2 regions of the Brevundimonas sp. AVps4 genome follow, and region 2 is predicted to be linked to the other one. Evidence: riboswitches for the same ligand, from Rfam matches in the RefSeq annotation. Region 2 holds a riboswitch; the other holds the start of a gene.
What was found. A riboswitch is a leader RNA that binds a small molecule or an ion and turns the genes downstream of it on or off. The one in region 2 is predicted to bind cobalamin.
Positions count from the first base shown of each region.

Region 1: another riboswitch for cobalamin. It lies ahead of metE (5-methyltetrahydropteroyltriglutamate--homocysteine S-methyltransferase); the one in region 2 lies ahead of ACW178_RS02360 (TonB-dependent receptor plug domain-containing protein).

Region 1 covers NZ_CM178741.1:1,738,530-1,750,171, forward strand. The annotation lists gene ACW178_RS08525 (carboxylesterase/lipase family protein) at 1-278, shown strand, start outside; gene ACW178_RS08530 (L,D-transpeptidase family protein) at 288-1,358, opposite strand; gene ACW178_RS08535 (hypothetical protein) at 1,397-1,558, opposite strand; gene ACW178_RS08540 (GNAT family N-acetyltransferase) at 1,739-2,899, shown strand; gene ACW178_RS08545 (cupin domain-containing protein) at 2,919-3,827, shown strand; gene ACW178_RS08550 (GIN domain-containing protein) at 3,927-4,802, shown strand; gene ACW178_RS08555 (porin) at 4,931-5,683, opposite strand; cobalamin riboswitch at 5,936-6,137, shown strand; gene metE (5-methyltetrahydropteroyltriglutamate--homocysteine S-methyltransferase) at 6,248-8,590, shown strand; gene rpsJ (30S ribosomal protein S10) at 8,937-9,242, shown strand; gene rplC (50S ribosomal protein L3) at 9,263-10,012, shown strand; gene rplD (50S ribosomal protein L4) at 10,012-10,650, shown strand; gene ACW178_RS08580 (50S ribosomal protein L23) at 10,650-10,952, shown strand; gene rplB (50S ribosomal protein L2) at 10,957-11,642, shown strand, end outside.
Region 2 covers NZ_CM178741.1:483,838-495,479, reverse strand. The annotation lists gene ACW178_RS02415 (OmpA family protein) at 50-490, opposite strand; gene ACW178_RS02410 (YMGG-like glycine zipper-containing protein) at 603-944, opposite strand; gene ACW178_RS02405 (hypothetical protein) at 1,078-1,344, shown strand; gene ACW178_RS02400 (diacylglycerol/lipid kinase family protein) at 1,411-2,367, shown strand; gene ACW178_RS02395 (metallophosphoesterase family protein) at 2,367-3,218, shown strand; gene ACW178_RS02390 (DUF1328 domain-containing protein) at 3,319-3,498, opposite strand; gene ACW178_RS02385 (hypothetical protein) at 3,613-4,023, opposite strand; gene ACW178_RS02380 (ElaB/YgaM/YqjD family protein) at 4,023-4,367, opposite strand; gene ACW178_RS02375 (fumarylacetoacetate hydrolase family protein) at 4,505-5,158, shown strand; gene maiA (maleylacetoacetate isomerase) at 5,158-5,793, shown strand; gene ACW178_RS02365 (aldo/keto reductase) at 5,884-6,804, shown strand; gene ACW178_RS02360 (TonB-dependent receptor plug domain-containing protein) at 6,788-8,611, opposite strand; cobalamin riboswitch at 8,756-8,965, opposite strand; gene mutS (DNA mismatch repair protein MutS) at 9,016-11,642, shown strand, end outside.

The sequences.
Region 1 (11,642 bases), 1.3 Mb from region 2:
GCGCTTATCACGCCAGCGAACTGGCCTATGTCTTCGGGACCAGTTGGATCTTCGCCGACGTCGACCGGTTCACGCCAGAGCAGAAGGCGTTGTCGCTCCGCATGCAGGGCCTGTGGGCCGGATTCGGACAGCAGGATTTCGGCGCTGAATGGCCCCGTGTGGCGGGCGCGGGGCCGGTTCGGGTGTTTACGGCCCAGGGCGATCGACTGGATGACGCCTTCTTCGCTCGTCACAACTGCGACTTCTGGGACGGGACGCCCTTCGGCGCCGTCCACTAGGTCCAGCACCTAGACGAAGCGGACGGTCACGCCCGGCTTGACCTTGTCGGCCAGGGTCCAGGCGTCCCAATTGGTCAGGCGAACGCAGCCGTGCGACGCGGTCTTGCCGACCAGATGTGGATCCGGCGTGCCGTGGATGCCGTAGCTGGGCTTGTTCAGATCGATCCAGACCACGCCCACCGGATTGTTGGGTCCGGGGGCCACGACCACCTTGCGATCCAGATCGCCATAGCTGAGCTTTGACGGGTCATAGACATAGTCGGGATTGCGGGCGACGCCGTTGACCTTGACCGTCCCCGTCGGGGTGGGATTGTCCCGACTGCCGATCGTCGCCGGGAAATAGGCGAGCAGCGTCCCGTCCGCGCCATAGGCCCGCACCGCGCCTTGGGCCTTGTCCACCTCGATCCTTTCGACGTCCGCAGCCAAGGGCGTCGTATTGATCGCGGGAACCAGCAGCTTCTGGCCTGGGCGGTTGAAGTCTGCCGTAGGGTTCAGGGCCCTCAGCAGGTCCTCGGTCACATGAAAGCGCTCGGCCAGCGCTTCGACGATATTGGCGTAGCCCATCGACGGCGCCCGGCCCTGGGCCTCCAGCTCGGTCGGGACTATGCCGAGATAGGAAGCCGAAACGTCCTGTTGGGTTATCTCATAAGTAGAGGTCACGGCGCCCTGGCTGGCGGCGCGCAACCGCCCCATGACCTCGGCGTCGAGGCGGCCGTTGACGGGCAGACCCTGGACCTTCTGAAAGGCGGAGACGGCCTGCCGCATGTTGGACCCTTCCAAACCGTCGATGGCGCCTGGCGAGAAGCGGGCGCGTTGCAACAGCACTTGGGCGCGGATCAGGGCGGGGTCCGGTTGCGGTCGAGCCGCAGGGCTCGCACCTTCACCCTCGGTCGACGGCGGGGAATAGGCGGTGTTCTCGATGGCGTCGCGCGACAAACGGCCCTGCGCCCCGACCTGGGCGGTCTGCTCTGCGGGGGCGGCGGGCGGCCGGTCGTCGTTGGGATCACAGGCGGCGACGGCCAGGCCCGCGACGGTCAGGGCGGCGACGGTTGGCGCCAGGACGATGAAACGAGGGGGCATGAATAATCCTGGAAGGTCGGGGGACGATCGCTGCGGGGTCAGTTCGCTTCCCCTGTCGCCGGGTCCGTCGCCGTCTTTCCTGAATTGCTGGAGCCTTCGGCGCCCTTTGGCTCCGTCGCCGGGCGCGGCGGCTCGCCGTCGGAGTCCGGGCGCAGGTTTTCATTTTCGACTTTGCGGTCATCGGGGCGGGTGTCGGTCATCGGCTTCATTTCCAAGGAGACGCGGGGCGTCCGAGACGGAGCCAACGCATCCGGAGCGCCACGGCTCCCTCCTCATGCGTCAACAGACGTTCACCATGCCGGTGAACCCTAACGAAACAGCAGATTGGTTAGGAGGCGTGATGGAACGGACCTCGCCTGTCGAGGTCGCGCGAGGGCGTCATGGCGGAAGCGCTGCAGGTCGAGATCATGAAGGCGAAGGCGATGGATCCCGCCGCCGTCGACCTGTGGCGGCGGTGGACCTTAACCAACCCCGCCCTGGCAAGCCCCTATTTCTGGTGGGAATTCACCGAGATCGCCGCCCGCGTCTGCCCGGGCGCCGCCGTCGCCGTGTTTCGGCGGGGCGAGCGGATTGTGGGTTTCTTTCCCCACCAGAGGCGCGGCGGCGCGGTGCAGCCGCTGGGCGCCCCGATGAACGACTACCACGGCGTCATCGCCGCCGAGGACGAGATGCTCAGTCTGGAGGCGGTCGCCGGCGTGCTGAACCCGCGAAGGCTTAATGTGCCGAGCTGGGTGGGCCCCGCCCAAGCGGGGCAGGGGCGCGGGACGGTCCAGGTCGCCATGTCGGAGCCCGGTTACGAGGCCTGGTACGCCGAGCGGCGATCGACCTACGGCAAGTATTTCAAGGACAAGGAGCGCGCCCGTCGCAGTCTCGAGGCCGAGCTTGGGCCGATCCGCGTCGAGGCGGGCCTGCGCGACCCGTTTCTCCTGGACCGTCTGATCGCCCTGAAGGCGGCTCAGTACCGTCGATCCGGTCTGCACGACATCTTCGCCTGCGGATGGACACGCGACCTGCTGCACGCCCTGATGCTGGCGCGGCACGAAGACTTCGGCGCCTCGATGGCCGTCATGCACGCCGGCGACAGCCTGGTGGCGCTGGAGTTTTCGCTCCACGCCGGCCGTCATTACCACTTCTGGTTCCCGGCCTATGAGCCGCGGCTGGCGCGGTGTTCGCCCGGCATTCTGTTGAGCATGGACACAATGCGGTTGGCGGCGGCGGACGGCTTCCGCGTCTTCGACTTCGGTTTCGAAGGCGAGGGGTACAAGAAGTATTTCGTCAATGCGCGCCAGACGGTGCGGGAGGCGGTGGTGATCCGGCCCGGCCTGGGCCGGAGCCTAGGCGAGGCGGCCGTGGCCGCCCTGGGCGGAGCCGGAGGACGGGGGCAGGCCCTGCGCAACTCTCTGCGTCGCCGCTGGTCCACCATCGAGGCCTGCGAAGCCTCCTCCCTTGGCCAGTTGCGCGGCGCCGCCTTCGCCCTTCGGTCCGCCGTGAGCAAGGCGGCGGCCAAGCGCAAAGGCCCGGCCCGCGTGGCCCACGTCTAAGCGAAGCCGAGGAAGGCCGATGAACGAACGACGCACCCGCTACCCCGGTCCGATCTCAGAGGCGGCGGACCACCCGCACACACTGGTCGATCAGGGGTTCGCCGAGGATGCGGTCCTGGCGACGGTGCTGGATCGCTATCCCGCCGAACTGTTCGACATCAACCTGTATGACTATGACGAGGCGGGGCAGGTCAGTCTGCGGACCGGCGCGCGAGGGCGGCTGTCCGGCGAGGCCCTGCTGGAGGCCATCAAACAGGGCCGGCTGTGGGTCAATTTGCGGAGCGTGGAGACCGGCTGGCCAGAGCTTTGGGCCGCCGCCATGGACGAATTTCGCAAGATCCAGGCGACCTACCCCGGTCTTAGAGCCGTTCGGAACGCCGGTCAGCTGATTCTGTCGTCGCCCAAGGCGCGGGTGCCCTATCATTTCGACGCGGCAGGGGTGGTCCTGTTCCACATGCGGGGGCGCAAGCGGATCTACGTCTATCCCGGCGACGAACGGCGGTTGCCGGAACGGAACATGGAACAGGTGGTCGCCCGCCAGACGACCGAGGAACTGCCCTATGACCTGGCCTTCGAGCGAGAGGCGCAGATCATCGATCTGGAGCCGGGCCGGGCGCTGACCTGGCCTCTGTATGCGCCGCACAGGGTTGAGAATCTGGATCGGTTCTGCGTCAGCCTGTCGATGGACTTCCAGACCTGGCCGTCGCGTTTCCGAAACGGAGCCCTGTTCACCAACGCCGTCCTTCGCAGCTGCGGCGGACGCCCGCGATGCACCGACGCCATGGGGACGCCCGAGCTGGCGGCCCGCTGGGCGGCCTCTCTGGCCCTTAAGCGCGCCGGATTGTTGAAGAGCCGGATCGCCCATTTCGAACGCGACTTCGAACCGCAGATCGGCGCCGCCGACGGAGCGGGAGAGATCCGGGCCTGAGGCGGGGCCAGGTTAATTCGGGTTCATGACCTGAAGTTAAAATGACTTCGGTCGCCCGGGCGATCACCCTTCTCCCATAGTCAGGGAAAGGGAGCTCTCATGAAGACCGTGCTGATCGCCGCCGCCGCATTGACGGCCTGCGCCGCAGCCGCGCCGGCGTCTGCCGCCGAGGTCGAAATCCGCAACGCTGTCGCGCGCGTCGTCGTCATCGTCGAAGACCGCCAGGACGTCGCCGTGGAGGTGACGCAGGGACGCTCCCGGCTGCCGGCGCTCCAGGTGCGTCGTCAGGGACGGGACGTCCGTATCGACGGCGGTCTGCGTCGCACCGGGATGTGGGGCGGCGACGTCCGCAACTGCAACGCCGGGCGTGCGGGCGCCGCCCAACCTGGCGAAGGCGCCAGTGTTGAGGTGCGCAACCTGGGCCGCGTCCGTCTGGAAGACGCGCCGCTGATCGTGTTGCGCACCCCGCGTGATGTGGACGTCAGCGCGGAGGGCGCTGTTTTCGGCGCCGTGGGACGCGGCGCACGTTCGGTCGAACTGGACAGCGGCGGGTGCGGCTCTTGGACGGTGGCCAATGTCGACGGCGGCTTGGAACTGAGCGTCGGCGGCTCAGGCTCGATCCGAGCCGGCGCTTCACGCAGCTTGGAAGCCAATGTGGGCGGTTCAGGCTCCGTCGCGGCGGGCGCGACCGGAAATCTGAAGACCAGCGTCGGGGGCGCGGGCCGGGTCGATGTGGCGGCTGTCTCGGGCCAGGGGGATATTTCGATAGGCGGGTCGGGCGGCGTGACCGTGCGCCAGGGCCGTCTGGACAAGCTGTCGGTGTCGATCGGCGGGTCAGGCGAGGTTCACTACGGAGGGACGACCCGCGACCTCAACGTGGCGATAGCGGGGTCCGGCGACGTCTATGTTGCGGCGGCGACCGGCTCGGTCTCCCGGTCAATCGTCGGCTCAGGCTCCGTTCAAATCGGACGCTGACATCCGCTTCTCGCCGCTGGAAGGCTCCGGTCGTGGAACCCCGGATCTTCCGCAATGGGACGGCGGCGATGAAAAAGCCCCGGCGGATCGCTCCGCCGGGGCTTTTTTTAGTCAGCAGGCCGTCAGGCTTAGAAGGCGCCCAGGACGCTGGTGATGGCCGAAACGCCCAGGTTGGCGCCGGCCCGGTCGCGGGCTTGCAGACCGCCGCCGAAGCTGTAGCGCAGGCCGACCGACCAGGTGTCGACGTCGACCGACTCGATGTCGGCGCGGGTGTAGGAAGCGCCGACCGAGAACGGGCTGTTCTCGATTTCGTACTCGGCGCCAACGCCGTAGGTCCAGGCGTCCACGTCGCCGCCGGCGACATCGACGTTGTTGTAGCTGACGCCGGCGTTCAGGCGCAGGTTCGGCATGACGTAGAAGGCGGCGTCGCCGCCGACGGTCCAGATGTCGGCGTCTGCGTCGTCGGCCGTGGTGTAGGCGACCAGGCCGGTCAGGGTCGCGTTGGACAGGTACTTCTGGGCCTCGGCGCCGACGGTCCAGACCGGCTCATCGCCCGAGCCGATGCCGTTGGCGGCGACGAAGGCGCCGGCGCGGACGTCCGAGCTCCACATCTTGGTCAGGTGGGCGGCGGCGACGCCGGTGAAGTCTTCTTCACCGAAGGCCTTGGTGTAGTCGACGGCGCCGTTCAGGGTCACGGTCCAGTCAGCGGCCGGCAGGGCGACCGTGCCGTCCACGGTCCAGACGTCGGCGTCGACATCGTTGCCGGCGACTTCGATCGAGGGGTTGGAATAGGTCACGCCGACCGAGCCGACGGCGTCTTGGGCGAAGGCCGGGGCGGCGAACAGGGCGGCGGCGGCCGTGGCGAGGAGGATCGTCTTCATTTTCTTTTGTCCTTAGCAGTCTCGACCCGGATGGGGGTCCGGGGAGGGCGGCTGCTATCAGGCGCGGACGAAGCTGAGCATTAAATCGTCGTTACGTAAGTGTCTTGAAACTGTCGTGTTGCCCATCCGCCACGCCTTGTGGTCGCAATGTGTCAGGGGTGGGCGCATCTGGAGGCAAAGGGTTAAGCTGTGGCAATCGCATAATCATATAAGCATATCCTTATATGTATTGACGGCCTGCTGATTGTGAGGCCATCCTCAGCCGTCGTGGTCTGCACGTGGTCTTCGGAACACGTGCAGCTAAGAGGGAAGCCGGTGGGAAACCGGCGCTGCCCCCGCAACTGTAAGCGGCGAGTCGAAGGTCCATCTCGTGTCACTGGCGTTCACGCCGGGAAGGCCGGACCCTAGGCGTCGACCCGTGAGCCAGGAGACCTGCCCCGACAGATAACGTCCTCCGGCGGGGTGTCCGGTCAGGCCGCATGCGCGCCGCCGGACCCTGCACGTCCGCGTCGGCGTCCGCGCGACCCTGTCCGAAGCCTGGCCACAACACAGGTTTCGAACGTCATGACCCGCCACACCGTCCAGGTCGCCACCCTCGGCTTTCCCCGCATCGGCCCCAAGAGAGAGCTGAAGACCGCGCTCGAGGCCTATTGGGCCGGCAAGACCGACGCCGAGGCCCTTCTGTCCGCCGCCGCCCAGCTGCGTGGCCTGACCTGGGCGCGCCAGCGTGACCTGGGGGCCGACGTCGTGCCGTCCAACGACTTCTCTCTCTATGACCATGTGCTCGACCTGACCGCCATGGTCGGCGCCGTGCCGCCCGCCTACGGCTGGCGCGGGGATCGTGTCGATCTGGCGACCTACTTCGCCATGGCCCGCGGTTCACGGGGCGACGGCCAGGCGTGCGCACACGGTCACGCCCATGCGAGCGGCGAGGGGACGCCGGCCATGGAGATGACCAAATGGTTCGACACCAACTACCATTATCTCGCGCCTGAATTTACCGCCGACCAGGTGTTCCGTCTCGGCTCGACCAAGGCGCTGGACGAATATCTGGAGGCCAAGGCGCTGGGGATCGAGACCCGGCCGGTGCTGCTGGGGCCTGTCTCTTATCTTCTTCTGGGTAAGACGCGGGGCGAGCCGTTTGACGTTCTCACCCTGCTGCCGCGCCTGCTGCCGATCTATGCCGAGGTGCTGCGGTCCCTGGCCCGCGCCGGCGCCACCTGGGTGCAGATGGACGAGCCCTGCCTGGTCACCGATCTGAGCGATGAGGCGAAGGCGGCGTATGATCACGCCTATCGGGTGCTGGCCGACGTGACGCCGCCGATCAAGCTGATGCTGACCACCTATTTCGGTGGGCTCGGGGATAATCTGGAGGCCGTGCTGCGCCTGCCGGTTCACGGACTGCACATCGACCTGATCCGAGCGCCGGAGCAGTTGGCCCAGGTCGCGTCTGCGGCGCGCGTCGATCAGGTGCTGTCGCTCGGCGTCATTGACGGCCGCAACGTCTGGAAGGCCGACCTCAACGCCGTGCTGGACAAGGTGGAGCCCCTGGTCGCGGCCGGGCGCAGGGTGATGATCGCCCCGTCCTCCTCCTTGCTGCACGCCCCGATCGATCTGGAACGGGAGACCGGGCTCGATCCCGAGATCAAGGACTGGCTGGCCTTCGCCGTGCAGAAGGTGGCCGAGTTGGCCACCCTGGCGCGGGCGTTGAATGAAGGCCGCGGCGCGGTGAAAGCGGCGCTCGACGCCTCGACCGCCTCGGTCGCCTCACGTCGCACTTCACCGCGCATCAACGACCCCAAGGTCCAGGCGCGAGCCGCCGATGCCGACCCCGCCCTGGCGCTCAGAAACTCCTGCTTTGAAATTCGTCGCCAGGTTCAGCGAGGGCGTCTGAATCTGCCCGCCTATCCGACCACCACCATAGGCTCGTTTCCTCAGACGGCCGAGATCCGAAAGGCGCGCGCTGATCACGGGCGAGGCGTCATCGACGATGCGGCCTACGCCCGCTTGCTGCGCGACGAGACCGCGCGAACGGTCAAGTGGCAGGAGGCGCTCGGCCTGGATGTCCTGGTCCACGGCGAGTTCGAGCGCAACGACATGGTCCAGTATTTCGGCGAGCACTTGTCCGGCTTCGTCTTCACAAAGGCCGCCTGGGTGCAGTCCTACGGTTCGCGCTGCGTGCGCCCGCCGATCCTCTACGGCGACGTCGCGCGGCCCAGGCCGATGACGGTCGGATGGTGGCGCTATGCGCAGGGTCTCACCGACAGACCGGTGAAAGGCATGCTGACGGGCCCCGTCACGATTCTGAACTGGTCCTTCGTGCGCGACGACCAGCCGCGCAGCACGACCTGCCGCCAGATCGCCTTCGCCATCCGCGATGAGGTGATCGACCTGGAGGCCGCCGGCGCCGCCGTCATCCAGATCGACGAGGCCGCCCTGCGCGAAGGCCTGCCCCTGCGGCGCGCCGACTGGGACGACTATCTGGAATGGGCGGTCGAAAGCTTCCGCATCACGGCCTCGGGGGTGCGAGACGAAACCCAGATCCACACCCATATGTGCTATTCGGAGTTCAACGACATCATTCAGGCCATCGGGGCCATGGACGCCGACGTCATCTCCATCGAGACCTCGCGGTCCAGGATGGAGCTGCTCGACGCCTTCTCCGACTACCGCTATCCGGCCGAGATCGGGCCGGGCGTCTATGACATCCACTCGCCGCGCGTCCCCACAGTCGAGGCGATGACCGCCCTGCTGAAGGCGGCGGCGCGCAGGCTGCCGCAGGACCGGCTTTGGGTGAATCCGGACTGCGGGCTGAAGACGCGGGCTTGGCCCGAGACTGAGGCGGCGCTCGCCAATATGGTGACGGCGGCGCGGCTCATGAGGGCGGGGGAGGGGGCGGCGGCCTGATCATTTGCGGCCGGCGGAGGCGGTGTTCAACCGTCCTCCGACCGGCGCGGAAAATCCTGTCGCCGCTCTTGGTTCCGCGCTTGACGAAATCGGAATCGCTAGGCATAAGCCGCCACTCTTGTTGGACCGGCTGTGCATCCCCGGATGCAGACGCGGTTCGCAGGAACGACCTGAGACCCTGTTCTTTGCAGTGACCCAGGACTTTAACGGCCTTCGCAGGCGACTGCGTGGGCCGATCGTTTTTGCGGATTTGCGTACCCTGAGGGCCTAGCGCCCGAAGGCCTTCGGTCTTTGAAATGGTTCACAGGGACGCGGTCCTCCGACCGCATTGGAAGTAAGCACCGATATGGATCAAAGCATCCGCATCAGGCTCAAGGCCTTTGATCACCGCGTCCTCGATTTTTCGACGCGCGAGATCGTCAACACCGCCAAGCGCACCGGCGCCACTGTCCGTGGTCCGATTCCGCTGCCGACCCTGATCGAAAAGTTCACCGTGAACCGCTCTCCGCACGTCGATAAGAAGTCGCGTGAGCAGTTTGAAATCCGCACGCACAAGCGCGTGCTCGACATCGTCGACCCCACCCCGCAGACCGTGGACGCGCTCATGAAGCTCGACCTGTCCGCCGGCGTGGACGTCGAGATCAAGATTTAAGTAGAAAGAGGCGGGATCCGATGCGCACGGGCGTGATCGCCAAGAAGCTGGGCATGACCCGCGTGTTCGCCGATGACGGCGCGCACGTTCCGGTCACTGTGCTGCAGCTCGACGGCTGCCAAGTCGTCGGCCAACGTACCCAGGAGCGTGACGGCTACGTCGCTCTCCAGCTGGGCGCTGGCGCGAAGAAGGCTAAGAACACCAACAAGGCTCAACGCGAGACCTTCGCCAAGGCGGAAGTCGAGCCCAAGGCCTATGTGACCGAGTTCCGCGTCGATGCGGACGGTCTGCTGGACGTGGGCGCCGAACTGTCGGCCGACCACTTTGTGGCGGGCCAGAAGGTCGATATCCAGGGCGAGACCATCGGTAAGGGTTTCGCCGGCGCCATGAAGCGCTGGAATTTCGGCGGTCTGCGCGCCACGCACGGCGTGTCGCTGTCGCACCGTTCGCATGGTTCGACGGGTAACCGTCAGGACCCGGGCCGTACCTTCCCCGGCAAGAAGATGGCCGGCCACTACGGCGCCGAAACCGTCACCACCCAGAACCTGACCGTCGTCCGCGTGGACGCCGAGCGTGGCCTGATCCTGATCAAGGGCGCTGTCCCCGGTCATGACGGCGCCTACGTCAAGGTTCGCGACGCCATCAAGAAGGCCCGTCCGGCCGAGGCTCCGTTCCCCGGCGCCGTGAAGTCGAACAAGGCCGCTCAACCCGCTGAGACGCCCGCTGAAGAAGCGCCGGCCGTCGAAGCGACCGAAGGCGGTGAAGCGTAATGAAACTCTCGGTCATCAAACTCGACGGCAAGGCTGCCGGCGACGTGGAGCTCTCGGACGCCGTCTTCGGCATCTCCGAAATCCGCGGCGACATCCTGGCCCGCACCGTCAGCTGGCAGCTGGCCAAGCGCCGCGCCGGCACGCACAAGGTTCAGACCCGCAACGAGAACTCTCGTACGGGTAAGAAGATGTACAAGCAGAAGGGCACCGGCGGCGCCCGTCACGGTTCGCGCCGTGCGCCGCAGTTCGTCGGCGGCTCGCGCGCCTTCGGTCCGGTCGTTCGCGATCACGGCTTCTCCCTGCCGAAGAAGATTCGCGCCTTGGCCCTGCGTCACGCCCTGTCGTCCAAGGTGAAGTCGGGCGACTTGGTCGTCGTCGACAGCGTCTCGGTCACGGAAGCCAAGACGGCCGCCCTGCGCGAGACGCTGGGCAAGCTGGGTTGGACCAAGGCTCTGATCATCGCGGGTCCGGAAGTCGACGCCAACTTCGGTCTGGCCGCCCGCAACATCCCGCACATCGACGTCCTGCCGAACGCCGGCCTGAACGTCTATGACATCCTGCGGGCCGACAAGCTGGTGCTGACCAAGGCCGCCGTCGAGGCGATCGAAGCCCGCTTCAGCGATAAGGAAGCCGCGTAATGGCCGCTCAACCTACCGCCAAGCACTACGACACCATCCTGGCCCCGGTGATCACCGAAAAGGCCACGATCCTGTCCGAGCAGAACAAGGTCGTCTTCCGCGTCGCCGATACGGCGACCAAGGACGAGATCGCCGCCGCGGTCGAAAGCCTGTTCAAAGTCAACGTCGTCAAGGTCAACACCCTGGTCCAAAAGGGCAAGACCAAGCGCTTCCGGGGCATCCTCGGCCGTCGCGTCGATATCAAAAAAGCGATCGTGACCCTGGCCGACGGCCAGTCGATCGACGTCACCACGGGGCTCTGATCAGATGGCCTTGAAACACTACAATCCGACTTCGCCGGGCCGTCGCGCCCTCGTGCTGGTCGACCGTTCGGAACTCCACAAGGGCCGTCCGGAAAAGTCGCTGACCGAAGGTCTGACCAAGTCGGGCGGTCGCGGGCAGGGCGGTCGCGTCGCGGTCCGCTTCCGCGGCGGCGGCGCCAAGACCCTGTACCGCAAGATCGACTTCAAGCGTCGCAAGTGGGACATGGTCGGCACGGTCGAGCGTCTGGAATACGATCCGAACCGCACGGCCTTCATCGCCCTCGTGACCTATGAGGACGGCGAGAAGACCTACATCATCGCGCCGCAACGCCTGAAGGCGGGCGACACGGTGGTCGCGGGCGAAAAGACCGACGTGAAGCCGGGCAACGCCATGCCGCTTCGTTCGATGCCGGTGGGTACGATCATCCACAACATCGAGATGAAGCCCGGCAAGGGCGCTCAGCTGGCCCGTTCGGCCGGCGCCTACGCCCAGCTGGTGGGTCGCGATCAGGGCTACGCCCAGATCCGTCTCGGCTCGGGCGAGCTGCGCATGGTCCTGGACAGCTGCATGGCCACGGTGGGCGCGGTTTCGAACCCCGACCACATGAACCAGAACCTGGGCAAGGCCGGCCGCAAGCGCCACATGGGCTGGCGTCCGCACGTCCGCGGCGTCGCCATGAACCCGATCGA
Region 2 (11,642 bases):
TCGGCCTTTTAGGCCGGGAGACCGCCCCTGTCAGGGCGCCTTTACGGGATCAGCGAGGATGGGCGTCGATCGCCACCTCGGTGCGGCGGCGCAACGGCTCGGCAGCGCCCTCGGTCGTGACTGCGCCGACGTCCCCGGCGGCGGCCACGTCGAAGACGGGGGCGGGCAGGCCCGCGGTGTTCAAGGCCTGGGCCACGGACCGCGCCCTCTGTTGAGAGAGGCTGAGGTTGGCCGCAGACCCGCCCGTGGCGTCCGCGAGGCCCAGCACCTGGACCCGCCGAACGTCGCAGGTCTTCAGCACATTCGCCGCCGCCGTGATCGCCTGATCGGCCGCAGGCGTAAGCCGAGCCTCGCCTTCACGGAAATAGATGTCGAACCGCACCGGCGCGCACGGCGATTCCCCCGTCACGATTGCGTCTCGCGACGGCGCGGTGGCGCAGGCCGACACGGCCGCGGCCAAACCCAATGCCGAAATCGTCAGATATCTCATACCGTCCCCCTCGGTTGTGCGTCTGCAGACGCAAAAAGGGCGGCCCGTCGCCGACGAGCCGCCCGGTTGAACGGACGCGAACCGTCTCGCGCCCGTTCAGAAACCCTGAGGCTCAATAGCGCCGTTGGCCATTGTCCCAGTAGCATTCGTCCTGGCGGTTGTCGTAGCAGTAGTAGTAGCGACCCTGGCTGTCGCGATAACGCTGCTGGTTGTTGCGGTCCGCCTGAGAGCCGCGCACCGCGCCGGCCGCACCGCCCAGGGCGCCGCCGATCAGGGCGCCGGTGGCCGCATTGCCGCCGCCGACATTGTTGCCGATGACCGCGCCCGCCACGGCGCCGAGGCCCGCGCCGATGGCGCCCTGGCGCACCGTCTGGTTGGTGCCGCCGTAAGGATCGCTGGCGCAGGCCGAAGCCAGAAGACCGGCGCCGGCTATGGCGATGATGGCCTTGTTCATGGTGAATTCCTTTATCCTGGGTTCGCCCCGAATACGAGAACGCTGGACTCCCGCACCGGTTCCCTTGTCTATCACTGTTCCGCTGAAGCGGCTAAAATCGCCGCACGGCAGTCAAGCTTATGGGGGCAGGACGATGCGATTTTCCACACTGACGCGGGCTTCGGCCGGCGCCGAGGGACCGATCTGGTCGCGGCCTCGCAAACGCAAGCGCAGAGTCTCGGCGGCGTCCCTGGTCAACACTCTGCTGGTTCTGCTGGCCTTGATCGGCGCCCTGACGCTGGTTCTGTCGATCAGGGCGGGTTCGGTCGAGACCGCCGGCCGGACCATGGACGGATGGATCGCGACGGCCTGGGCCCACGGTCAGGCCTTGATCGGCCGAACGCCCAGCCCCAGCCGCTGAAGCGTCAAAGCGACGTTCGAGTCATGCTGAGGGGAACGGCTCGGCTTGGCAGGCGTTCGGCCCGACATGACCGACATCCTGAGCTCTGAGCCCGACACAGGGGAGGGCGGGCCGCGCCCGGACGCGGGCCGCGTCCTGACGCCTCATGCGTCGCTGAAGCGGTTGGTCATTCTGGTGAATCCGCTGTCAGGCGGCGTCGGACCGCGCGCCGTCGCAGAGGTCGAGGCGATCCTGGCCGACTATCAGGTGGAGAGCCAGGTCATGCTGTTGCAAGGCGGCGGCTTCGACCAGGCCATCGCCGACGCCTTCGCCGCAACGCCCGACGTCATCTTCGTTCTCGCCGGGGACGGCACGGCCCGTTCGGTGGCGGCCAAGGCCAGGCCGGACGGTCCGATGATCGCCCCCCTGCCCGGGGGCACCATGAATATGTTGCCCAAGGCGCTTTACGGCACCGGCGATTGGAAGGCGGCCTTGCGCCACGCCCTGGAGGAGGGCGAGCCCCAGACGGTGTCCGGCGGCGAGGTCGGCGGGGAATATTTCTACTGCGCGGCCATCCTGGGGTCGCCGGCCCTGTGGGCCCCGGCGCGCGAGGCGATGCGGACCGGAAAGCTGAGACTGGCCTGGGCCTATGCTCGACGGGCGTTGAGGCGAGCCTTTTCCGGCCGATTGAGGTTCAGCCTGGACGGCGGCGGCCGTCGCCGCGCCGAAGCCCTGGTGTTGATCAGCCCGATGATCTCCAAGGCGATGGAGGAGCCGACGGGGCTTGAGGCGGCGGCCCTGGACCCGTCGGACGCCAGCCAGGCCTTCCGACTGGCGGCGACGGCCCTTTTCAGCGACTGGCGCCATGATCCCGCGGTCTCGACCCGCCCCGCCAAGCGGATCGACGTCCGCGCCCGGTCCAAGATTCCCGCCGTGATCGACGGCGAACCCCTCCTTCTGAGCCCCGAGGCGACGGTGCGGTTCATTCCCAAGGCGTTTCGCGCCCTGGCGCCCAAACCCCCCGCCGCCGAGGACAGTCTGTAATGGGGCGTATTCTCCAGTTTTCCGATGTTCATTTCGGATGTGAGCACAAGGGGGCGGTCGCCGCCGCCCTGGAATACGCCCACGCCACGCCCAACGACCTGGTCCTGATCACAGGCGACATCACCCAGAAGGGCTATCCCAAGGAGTTCGCGGCGGCGGGTCGTTGGATGCGCGCCATGCCCGAGCCGCGCTTCGTCATCGTCGGCAACCACGACGTCCCCTACTGGGACGCGGTCGCAAGGCTGTTCCATCCCTGGAAAGCGTTCGAGACGGCGACCGGGTTTCCCGCCCACGACGGCCAGTTCTGCAATGAGACCGTCATGGTGCGCGGCGTCGTCACGGCGCGCGGCTGGCAAGCTCGGCCCAACTGGTCAAAGGGGGTCATCGATCTGGACCAGACCCGGCGCGCGGCCGAGGCCCTGCGGCAGGCGCCGATCGGGGCGCTGCGCATCCTCGCCTGTCACCATCCGCTGATCGAGATGATCGGGGCGCCGATGACCGGTGAGGTCAAGCGCGGGGACGAGGCGGCGCTGATCTTCGCCGAGGCGGGCGTGGATCTGATCATGACGGGCCATGTCCATGTGCCCTTCGCCCTGGCGATCGACCTGGCGGATCGCTGTTCCTATGCGGTGGGTTGCGGAACCTTGTCGCATCGGGAGCGGGGATCGCCGCCCGGCTTCAATCAGGTGGAGTGGGACGCCAAGACCATCACGGTCACCGCCCTGGCCTGGGACGGCGCGGCCTACAGGCCGCATCAGGTGTGGAGGCTTCCGCGTCGCCAAGACACCCGCCGCGCGGCGACGGCGCCCGATCCGAACGCGCCGGGCATGCTGGAAAAGGCGGCGGTCTGACGCCGCCCTTCCATCTCGGCCACGGCCCATAAGGACCTCGGCATGAAGAAAGGGCCGGAACTCGCGTTCCGGCCCTTTCCGTTTTGAAGCTCGACGCCCTTTACAATCGAGGCGCGCCGCGTCCGCGAAGTCCGCCGGCCACAAGGGCGATGACGAACAGGATGATGGCGATCACGGCGATGAATTTGGCGATCTCGAACGAGAAGTTCGCGATGCCGCCGAAGCCGAGAACGGCTGCGATCAAAGCCACGACCAGGAAGATAATTGCCCAGCGAATCATGGGTTTAGCTCTCCTGCATTGATGTTTCCGACGGCGGCCTCGCAGCCGTTCGTCCGTCGGTGGATCAACGTTCCCGGTCGCGGGGCGTTCCGCCCGCGACAGAGAAAGGAAAGACTATCGCCGCCGGCGACGGCCGTAGCCGCGATGCTCCATCTTGCGGTCCGCCACCATGCCGGCCACGATCGCGGCCAGGGCGGGATTGCGCAGCAGCAGGAAGGCGGCCCCCAGTCCGCCGACCACCCCGATGACAGGGCGCTCGCGCACCATATGCAGGATCTTGCCGGCCAGACCCTCCGGCTCCTCCTCCTCGTCCTCATCGTCCCCTTCGGCGCGCTTCAGGAAGACGAGGGCGACGATCAGGGCCGTCAAGGCGAACAGGCCGAAGGTGATGGCGGCCGCGCCCAAGGGCGTGGTCATCAATTGGAGGGCGTAGAACACAGCGACGCCCAGGAAGATGACGGCCAAAAAGACGCTGGCGGCGACCACGGCGGTCGCCACGGCGCGCTTGAGGATGCCCTTGAACATCAGCGGCGGCGACCGGCCAGCAGCATGCCCAGCACCAGACCGACGCCCAGGGCGATGGCCGTGGACTGGAGCGGACGCTCCTGCACCCGTTCGACGACATAGCGCTGGGCTTCGTCCAGGCGCTCGGCGGCGTCGTCGTAATATTCGCGGCCCCGAACGCGGGCGGCGTCGTAATAGGTGCGGGCCTGTTCGCGCACTTCCTCGCTCTTGGCGCGCAGGCGGGCCTCGGCCTCCTCGGCCTTTTCGCGCAGGCGCTGGGTTTCTTCGCGAGCGCCGGCCTTCAGATCCTCCTTCAGGGTCTTCAGATCGGCCTTGATGTCTTCTCGAGCCTTGGTGGTGGCCATGATGCGCGCTCCAGTTTCAAGCTTGGCATTAGAATAGGGAACCCCGTCTGCCAACGCCACACCCCTGTCGAGGTTCCGTCGTCGCCAATGTCGGTGAAGGCCTCGTCACCTCCGTCCCGGCGCCCTAGATTGGCGCCATGACCGCCTTTCTGTTCGAGCCCCCACCCCAGCCCAGCCTGCCGATCATCGGCGATGCGCGACGGTTTCCCGTGCGGCGGATTCTGTGCGTGGGCCAGAACTACGCCGCCCATGCGCGCGAAATGGGGTCGGATCCCGAGAAGCAGACGCCCTTCTTCTTTTCGAAGCCGGCCGACGCCGTGGTGACCGACGGCGCCGACCCGGCCTACCCGTCCGCGACGGCCCAGCTGCACTATGAGGCCGAGCTGGTGGCGGCCATCGGCGAAGGCGGGCGGATCGTCGGCTGGGCCGCCGGTTGCGATCTGACCCGACGCGATCTGCAGGCCCAGGCCAAGGCGGCCGGCCGCCCCTGGGACGCCGCCAAGGGGTTTGATCAGTCGGCGCCCTGCGGCGCCATAACCCTGGGCGCCCTGCCGAAGCCGGACGGGTCCATCGTCCTGACCGTCAATGGCGAAACCCGCCAATCCAGCGTCCTCAGCGACATGATCCTGAACCCGGACCAGATCGTCGCGGCGGCGGGCGGGCTGTGGACGCTTCAGCCGGGCGACCTGATCTTCACCGGAACCCCGTCCGGCGTCGGGCCGATCGTGCGCGGCGACAAGGTGGCGGTCGCCATCGAGGGTCTAGCGCCCCTGAGCTTCGAGATCGTCTGATGATCCTGCACGGCTATTGGCGGTCCGGCGCCAGCTATCGGGTCCGCATCGGCCTGGGGCTGAAAGGATTGGCTTATCAGACTGCGGCCCTTGATCTGCGCAAGGGCGAACAGAAGGCCCCCGCCTTTCTGGCGATCAATCCCCAGGGCATGACCCCCGCCTTGCAGCAGGGGGAGACGGTCCTGACCCAAAGCCCGGCGATCCTGGAATGGCTGGAGGAGACCCATCCCGAGCCGCCCCTGTTGCCGAAGGACGCCCAGGACCGCGCCCAGGTCCGGGCCATGGCGGCCCTGATCGGCTGCGACATCCATCCGCTGAACAATCTTCGCGTCCTGACCGCCCTGCGTCAGGAGTTCGGCGCCGATCAGGCGACGGTCGACGCCTGGGCGGGGCGCTGGATTACGCCGGGCTTCGACGCTCTGGAGGTCCTGGTCGCGCGCCACGGTGCGGGTTGGAGTTTCGGCGATCGTCCCGGACTGGCGGACTGCTATCTGATTCCACAGCTCTATTCGGCGCGGCGGTTCAATCTGGCCCTGACGCCCTGGCCGCGCCTTCTGGCGGTCGAGGCCGCCGCCCAGGCCCATCCGGCCTTTCAGGCGGCCCACCCGGACCGGCAGCCCGACGCCGACGGCTGAGCGCGCCCGACCCATATCGGCGGTCGATGAGTAAGACTCGCGTAAGGTCTTGATCAACCTCCCTTAAGCTTTGGGGGGCATGATCGGGGGGTGACGCAGTCCCCACCCTCTCCCTCGGCGCCATCGCCGGTCGATCGCCTGGCCCTGGCCGTGGTGACCGAGCCCGAGCGCGCCGCCAAGCCCCTCATGGCCGCCCCGTCGGGCGCCCGCGAGGACGCGATGCGTTTCCTGTTGCAGACGGGAGCGGACGCGGGGGTCAAGGTGATCGCGACCAAGCCGACCGGCGACGGCGAACGGCTGTTGGGCCAGGCCTGGCCCTTCCCCTCCCCCTTCCGCGTCACGGTTCGCACCGTCGGCCTGGGCGAAGGACTGGATCGGGTTGAGGCGCGGGCGCGCCGCTCCTTGGAACGTCTGGGCCTGCCGCGGGGCGAGGCCCTGCTGGTCAACAATCCCGCCGACCTGGCCGGCGCCGAGGGGCGGGCCCTTTGGGACCGGCTGCAGGCCTTGAAGGCCCGCGGCCTGTTTCGCAGCATCGGCTTTTGCGCCACGGTCGAGGACGGACCCGTCCTCCTAGCCCGGCGCCTGGAGGCCGATGTGGTTCAGGTCGCCTGCAATCTTCTGGATCAGCGCGCGGCGGCCGAGGGAATTCTGGATGAGATCAAGGCCCTGGGGGCCCAGGTCCACCTGTCTTCGGTCTTCGCCGGCGGCCTGTTGTTCGCCCCCGGCGACGATCTTCCGGCCCATTTGACCGGCTATGATCAGGCCCTGTCGCGCATCCGACGGCGCCTGGCGGAACGGCGCTGCGATCCGATGCAGGCCGCCCTGGCCTACGCCTTTTCTCTGGAGGCGGTGGACCGGGTGGTGGCCAGCGTGGCCTCCGCCGCCGAGCTGCGCGCCATATTGGCGGCCGCCCATGCGCCCGGTCCCGACCTGGACTGGTCGGAACTGGCGCTGGAGGCGCCGGCGGCCTTCGCCGCCGACGCCCGCAGCCTGATCAGTAGCGCAGCCTGACCCCGACATAGGCCGACCGGCCGGGCTCTCCATAGCCGAACACCTGCTGATAGTGTTCGTCGCCCAGGTTCTCGATCCGCGCCGTCAGGGCGACCTTGTCCGTCAAAGCGTAGGCCGCGTTCAGATTGGCCGTGACGAAACCCTTGCGGACCACAGTCGAGAAGCCGCCGGAATCGTCCTGATCGCCTTCCGCCCGCACGGTCAGGGCGCCCGACAGTCGATCCCCCGTCCAGCCTAGGGTCGCCGAACCGGCGTGTTCGGGCACGCGGAGCAGACGGGCGCCCGTGGTGCGGTCCGCAGCGTCGGTCCAGGCGTAGGCCAAGGTCAGGTCGAAACCGGCGCCGAGGCGCGCGCGGCCTTCCAGCTCGAGCCCGTCCGACCGCGTCTTGGCGACGTTGACGTAGCGGCCGGCGGAATAGGTGATCTGGTCCTCGACGTTCAGCCGATACAGGGTCGCGCGTCCCTCGAACCGACCGCCGGCGGAGGCCCAGCCCAGGGCGATCTCGACGCTGTCGGCCGTCTCCGGCTTCAGCGCGGGCCACGGCTGGGGTGCGAAACAATAGTCGCACACCGCCTGGCTGACGGTCGGCGCCTTGAAGCCCGTGCCATAGGCGCCCGACAGGATGAAGCCGCCGGCCAGATCATAGGCCGCCGAAATCCGGCCCGTGGTCTTTGAGCCGAAATCGTCCGTGTCGTCGTACCGCAATCCGCCGCTCAGGTTCAGCGGGCCGGCGTCATACCGGGCCACGCCGAACACCGAGGTTATCGACAGGTCGCGCGACAGACCTGACGACAGGGCCGCCGAGGCCTCGTTGCGTTCGACGCCGAAGGCGTAGTCCACGCCTTGCGCCTGACCGTCCGCCTGCCAGCGGTAGGCCTGACGGTCGCCGCTGAAGGTCGAGCCGAAGCCGTCGCTGTAGGAGGTGCGCTCCAGATCGGAAGCCGAGATGCTGAACTGATGATCAAGACCGAAAGCCTGGGCCGTTACCCGACCGAAGCCCGACCACTGTTCACTGTCCTGGGCGTCGCCGGTGTCGGCCAGCACATAGTCGGGCGCCGGGAAGCCGTCGATGTCGGCGTGGCTGTCGTTCCAGCGCGCCGCGCCTTCGACCTTGACCGCGTCGGACAGGGCATAGCGGCCCTTGGCGCCCAGGGTCGTGCTGCGAAAGCCGTCGGTCTCGGGATTGCCGTCCGCCTTGTCCGCCGCCGAAATCCCGTCGGTCTGGAAGCGCGAGACATAGGCGCTGAAGGCGTAGGTCTCATTGGCGACGCCGGCCGACAGACGACCGCGCACCGTGTCGAAGCTGCCCGCCTCGGCCTCGGCGCGAACGCCGTCGATGTCGCGCGTGGTGAAGGAAATCACCCCGCCGATGGCGTCCGATCCCCACAGGGACGACTGTGGACCGCTGAGCACCTCGATCCGGTCGATGTCGGCCAGTTCGAAGCTGGAGAAGTCATAGGCGCCGTTCGGTTCGGCCGCATCATTGACCGGCGCGCCGTCCACCAGCACCAGGGTCTTGCCCGGCGTCGCGCCGCGCATGCGGACCTGGGCGATCCCGCCGAAAGCCCCCGTTCGCGTCACCGACAGGCCGGGCACGTCGGACAGGATGTCGGCGGCGAAGACGGCGCCGCGTTGCTCAATGATCCTGGAATCGATGACCCGGGCGCCGGGCGTCTCGGCGACGATGGCGGGCAGGCGGGTGGCGGTGACCACGACCTCGTCCAGCTGGGACGCCTCATCGGCGAAAGCGGGTGCGGCGATGACGGCGGCCATGGCCGCCGTCGATGAAAGAATGGAGCGCTTCATTGTGAGCGATGTCCCCGTATCGGCCCGGCGAATGCGCGCGCAGGGTCGTGACCAGCGAGCCGATCCGCCCGGCCGCGAGGCCGGGACGACGCAAGATCGGGTCGCTTCCACGGAGAAACCGCGCCTCTGTCTGGTCCCGGACAGGAGCGAGCGACGTCGGCGGCCAGGTCTCCTGGCTTGCGGGTCATAAACCGCCGTCCTCGCCTTCCCAGTCACCCAGTGGCGCCGAGGTTGAAACCCCCGGACGAACGACGCTCTCGCCGCCTACAGTTGCGGGCACAGCCACGGCGTCTCACCGTGTTCCCTTAACCGCCTAGCGCGGCCTATCGCAGGGCCGACAAGCCTGTGCAAGAGCCGGTTAACGGGCTTGAGCGCCAGGGCGCGATCCGTCACCCTGTCGCGAGATGAACGCCCCTGTCTCTCACCCGCCCGAAATCGCCGCCTCGCTGGAGGGCGCGACGCCCTTTATGGCGCAATATCTGACGGCCAAGGCCGGACAGCCGGACGCCATCCTGTTCTTCCGCATGGGCGACTTCTACGAGCTGTTCTTCAGGGACGCCGAAGTGGCGGCGGCGGCGCTCGGGATCACCCTGACCAAGCGGGGCAAGCACCAGGGCGAGGACATCCCTATGGCCGGGGTGCCGGTCCACGCCATGGAGGGCTATCTGGCCCGGCTGATCCGGTTGGGTCACAAGGTGGCCATCTGCGAACAGCTGGAAGATCCCGCCGAGGCCAAGAAGCGCGGCGGCAAGGCCGTGGTCCATCGCGGCGTGGTGCGGGTGGTGACGCCCGGCACCCTGACCGAGGACAGTCTGCTGGACGCGCGCGGCGCCAACCGGCTGGCCGCCGCAGCGGTGCGCAAGGGTCGGGCGGCCGTGGCGGTGGTCGAACTGTCTTCCGGCGCTGTGGACAGCGTCGCCTGTTCGCCGGAGGATCTCGGGGCGACCCTGGCCGCCTTTCGCCCGTCCGAGGTCCTGGTCACCGACCGGATCTATTCCGACCCGACGACGCGGGACGCCCTGGACGGGTCCGGCGGCGTGGTTCAGGCCCTGGCCTCGGCCATCGCCGAGCCCCAGGCGGCGCGGACGCGGGTCGAGCGGCTGTACGGGGTTGCGGCCCTGGACGGGTTCGGCGCCTTCGAGGAGGCCGAGGTCTCGGCGCTCGGCCTGATCGCCGCCTATCTGGAGACGACCCAGGCCGGCAAGGTTCCGGCCCTGGCCCCGCCCCGCCGTCTGGGCGAGAGCGGGTTTCTGGCCATCGACCCGGCGACCCGGGCCAGTCTGGAGATCGACCGGACGCAGAGGGGCGAACGCGAAGGCTCGCTGTTGGCCTGTATCGACCGCACCGTCACCTCGGGCGGGGCCCGGGCCCTGGCGGAACGGATCGCCCGGCCGCTGCGCAACCCCCTGGCGATCAATGAACAGCTCGACGCCGTCGAATGGCTGCTGGAGCGGCGCGATCTGCGGCGCGACCTCCGCGACGGTCTGAAGGCGTCGGCCGATGTGGCGCGGGCGGTCGGACGGCTGGCCCTGGGGCGCGGCGGTCCGCGCGATCTTGCGGCGGTGCGCGTGGGCCTGTCCGTCGCCGAGGGGATCGCGGGCCTGTTCATCGGTCAGGTGGACCCGCTTACCGGCCAGCCGCGCCGCATCGCCCTGGCCCTGGACCGACTCAGCCTGTCGCCCGAGGTGTCGCGGCTGAAGGCCGATCTGATCGACGGCCTGGTGGACGAACCGTCGCATCTGGCCCGCGACGGCGGCTTCGTGCGCCCCGACTATCGCCCCGAACTGGACGCCGCCCGCACCCTGCGCGACGACAGCCGCCGGGTGGTGGCCGATCTGGAGGCGCGGGCGGTCGCCGAGTCCGGCGTACCCTTCAAGGTCAAGCACAACGCCGTCCTGGGCTATTTCCTGGAAACCTCGGCCAAGGCGGCGGAGGGTCTGTTGCGGGCCGGGCCGGACAGTCCCTTCATCCACCGTCAGACCCTGGCCAGCCAGGTACGGTTCACCACGGTCGAACTGTCGGAGCTGGACGCCCGGATCAGCCAGGCCGGTCACCGCGCCCTGGCCATCGAGGCCGAGACCTTCGAGGGCTGGCGGCGCGAAGTCGCCCGCCTGGCCCAGCCGCTGCAGGCGGTCGCGGAGGCTCTGGCCGAGCTGGACGCCCATGCGGCCCTGGCGGAATGGGCCCAGGAGGCCGGGGCGACTCGGCCGGTGGTGGACGACAGTCTGGTCTTCTCGGTCGAGGCCGGGCGGCATCCGGTGGTCGAGGCGGCGGTCAAGGCGGCCGGCGATCCCTATACGCCCAACAACGCCCGGCTGGACGGGGCTGGATCGGACTGCGCCCGGCTGGCCATCGTCACCGGGCCGAACATGGCCGGCAAATCGACCTTCCTGCGCCAGAACGCCCTGCTGGTGATCCTGGCCCAGGCCGGGGCCTTCGTGCCCGCGCGCGCCATGCGTCTGGGCGTGGTCGACCGGCTGTTCAGCCGCGTCGGCGCCGGCGACGACCTGGCGCGGGGCCGGTCGACCTTCATGATGGAGATGGTCGAGACCGCCGCCATCCTGACCCAGGCCACGCCGCGCAGCTTCGTGGTTCTGGACGAGATCGGCCGGGGCACGGCGACCTATGACGGCCTGGCGATCGCCTGGGCCACGGCCGAGGCCCTGCACGACGTCAACCGCGCCCGCACCCTGTTCGCCACCCACTATCACGAGCTGGCCCAGCTGGAGACGCGGCTGGACCACGTCTGCAACCTGTCCATGACGGCCAAGGAATGGAACGGCGACCTGGTCTTTCTGCACGAGGCGGCGCCGGGGGCGGCGGACCGGTCCTACGGCGTTCAGGTGGCCAAGCTGGCCGGGGCGCCGGCCGCGGTGGTGGCGCGGGCCAAGGCGGTGCTGGAGCGGCTGGAAGGGGAGAAGGCCGCTGCGGCCCGCCTGGACGACCTGCCGCTGTTCGCCGTGGCCGAGCCGGAGCCGGCGCGCGCGCCCTCCAGGCTGGAGGCGGCCTTGCAGGCGGTGGACCCCGACGC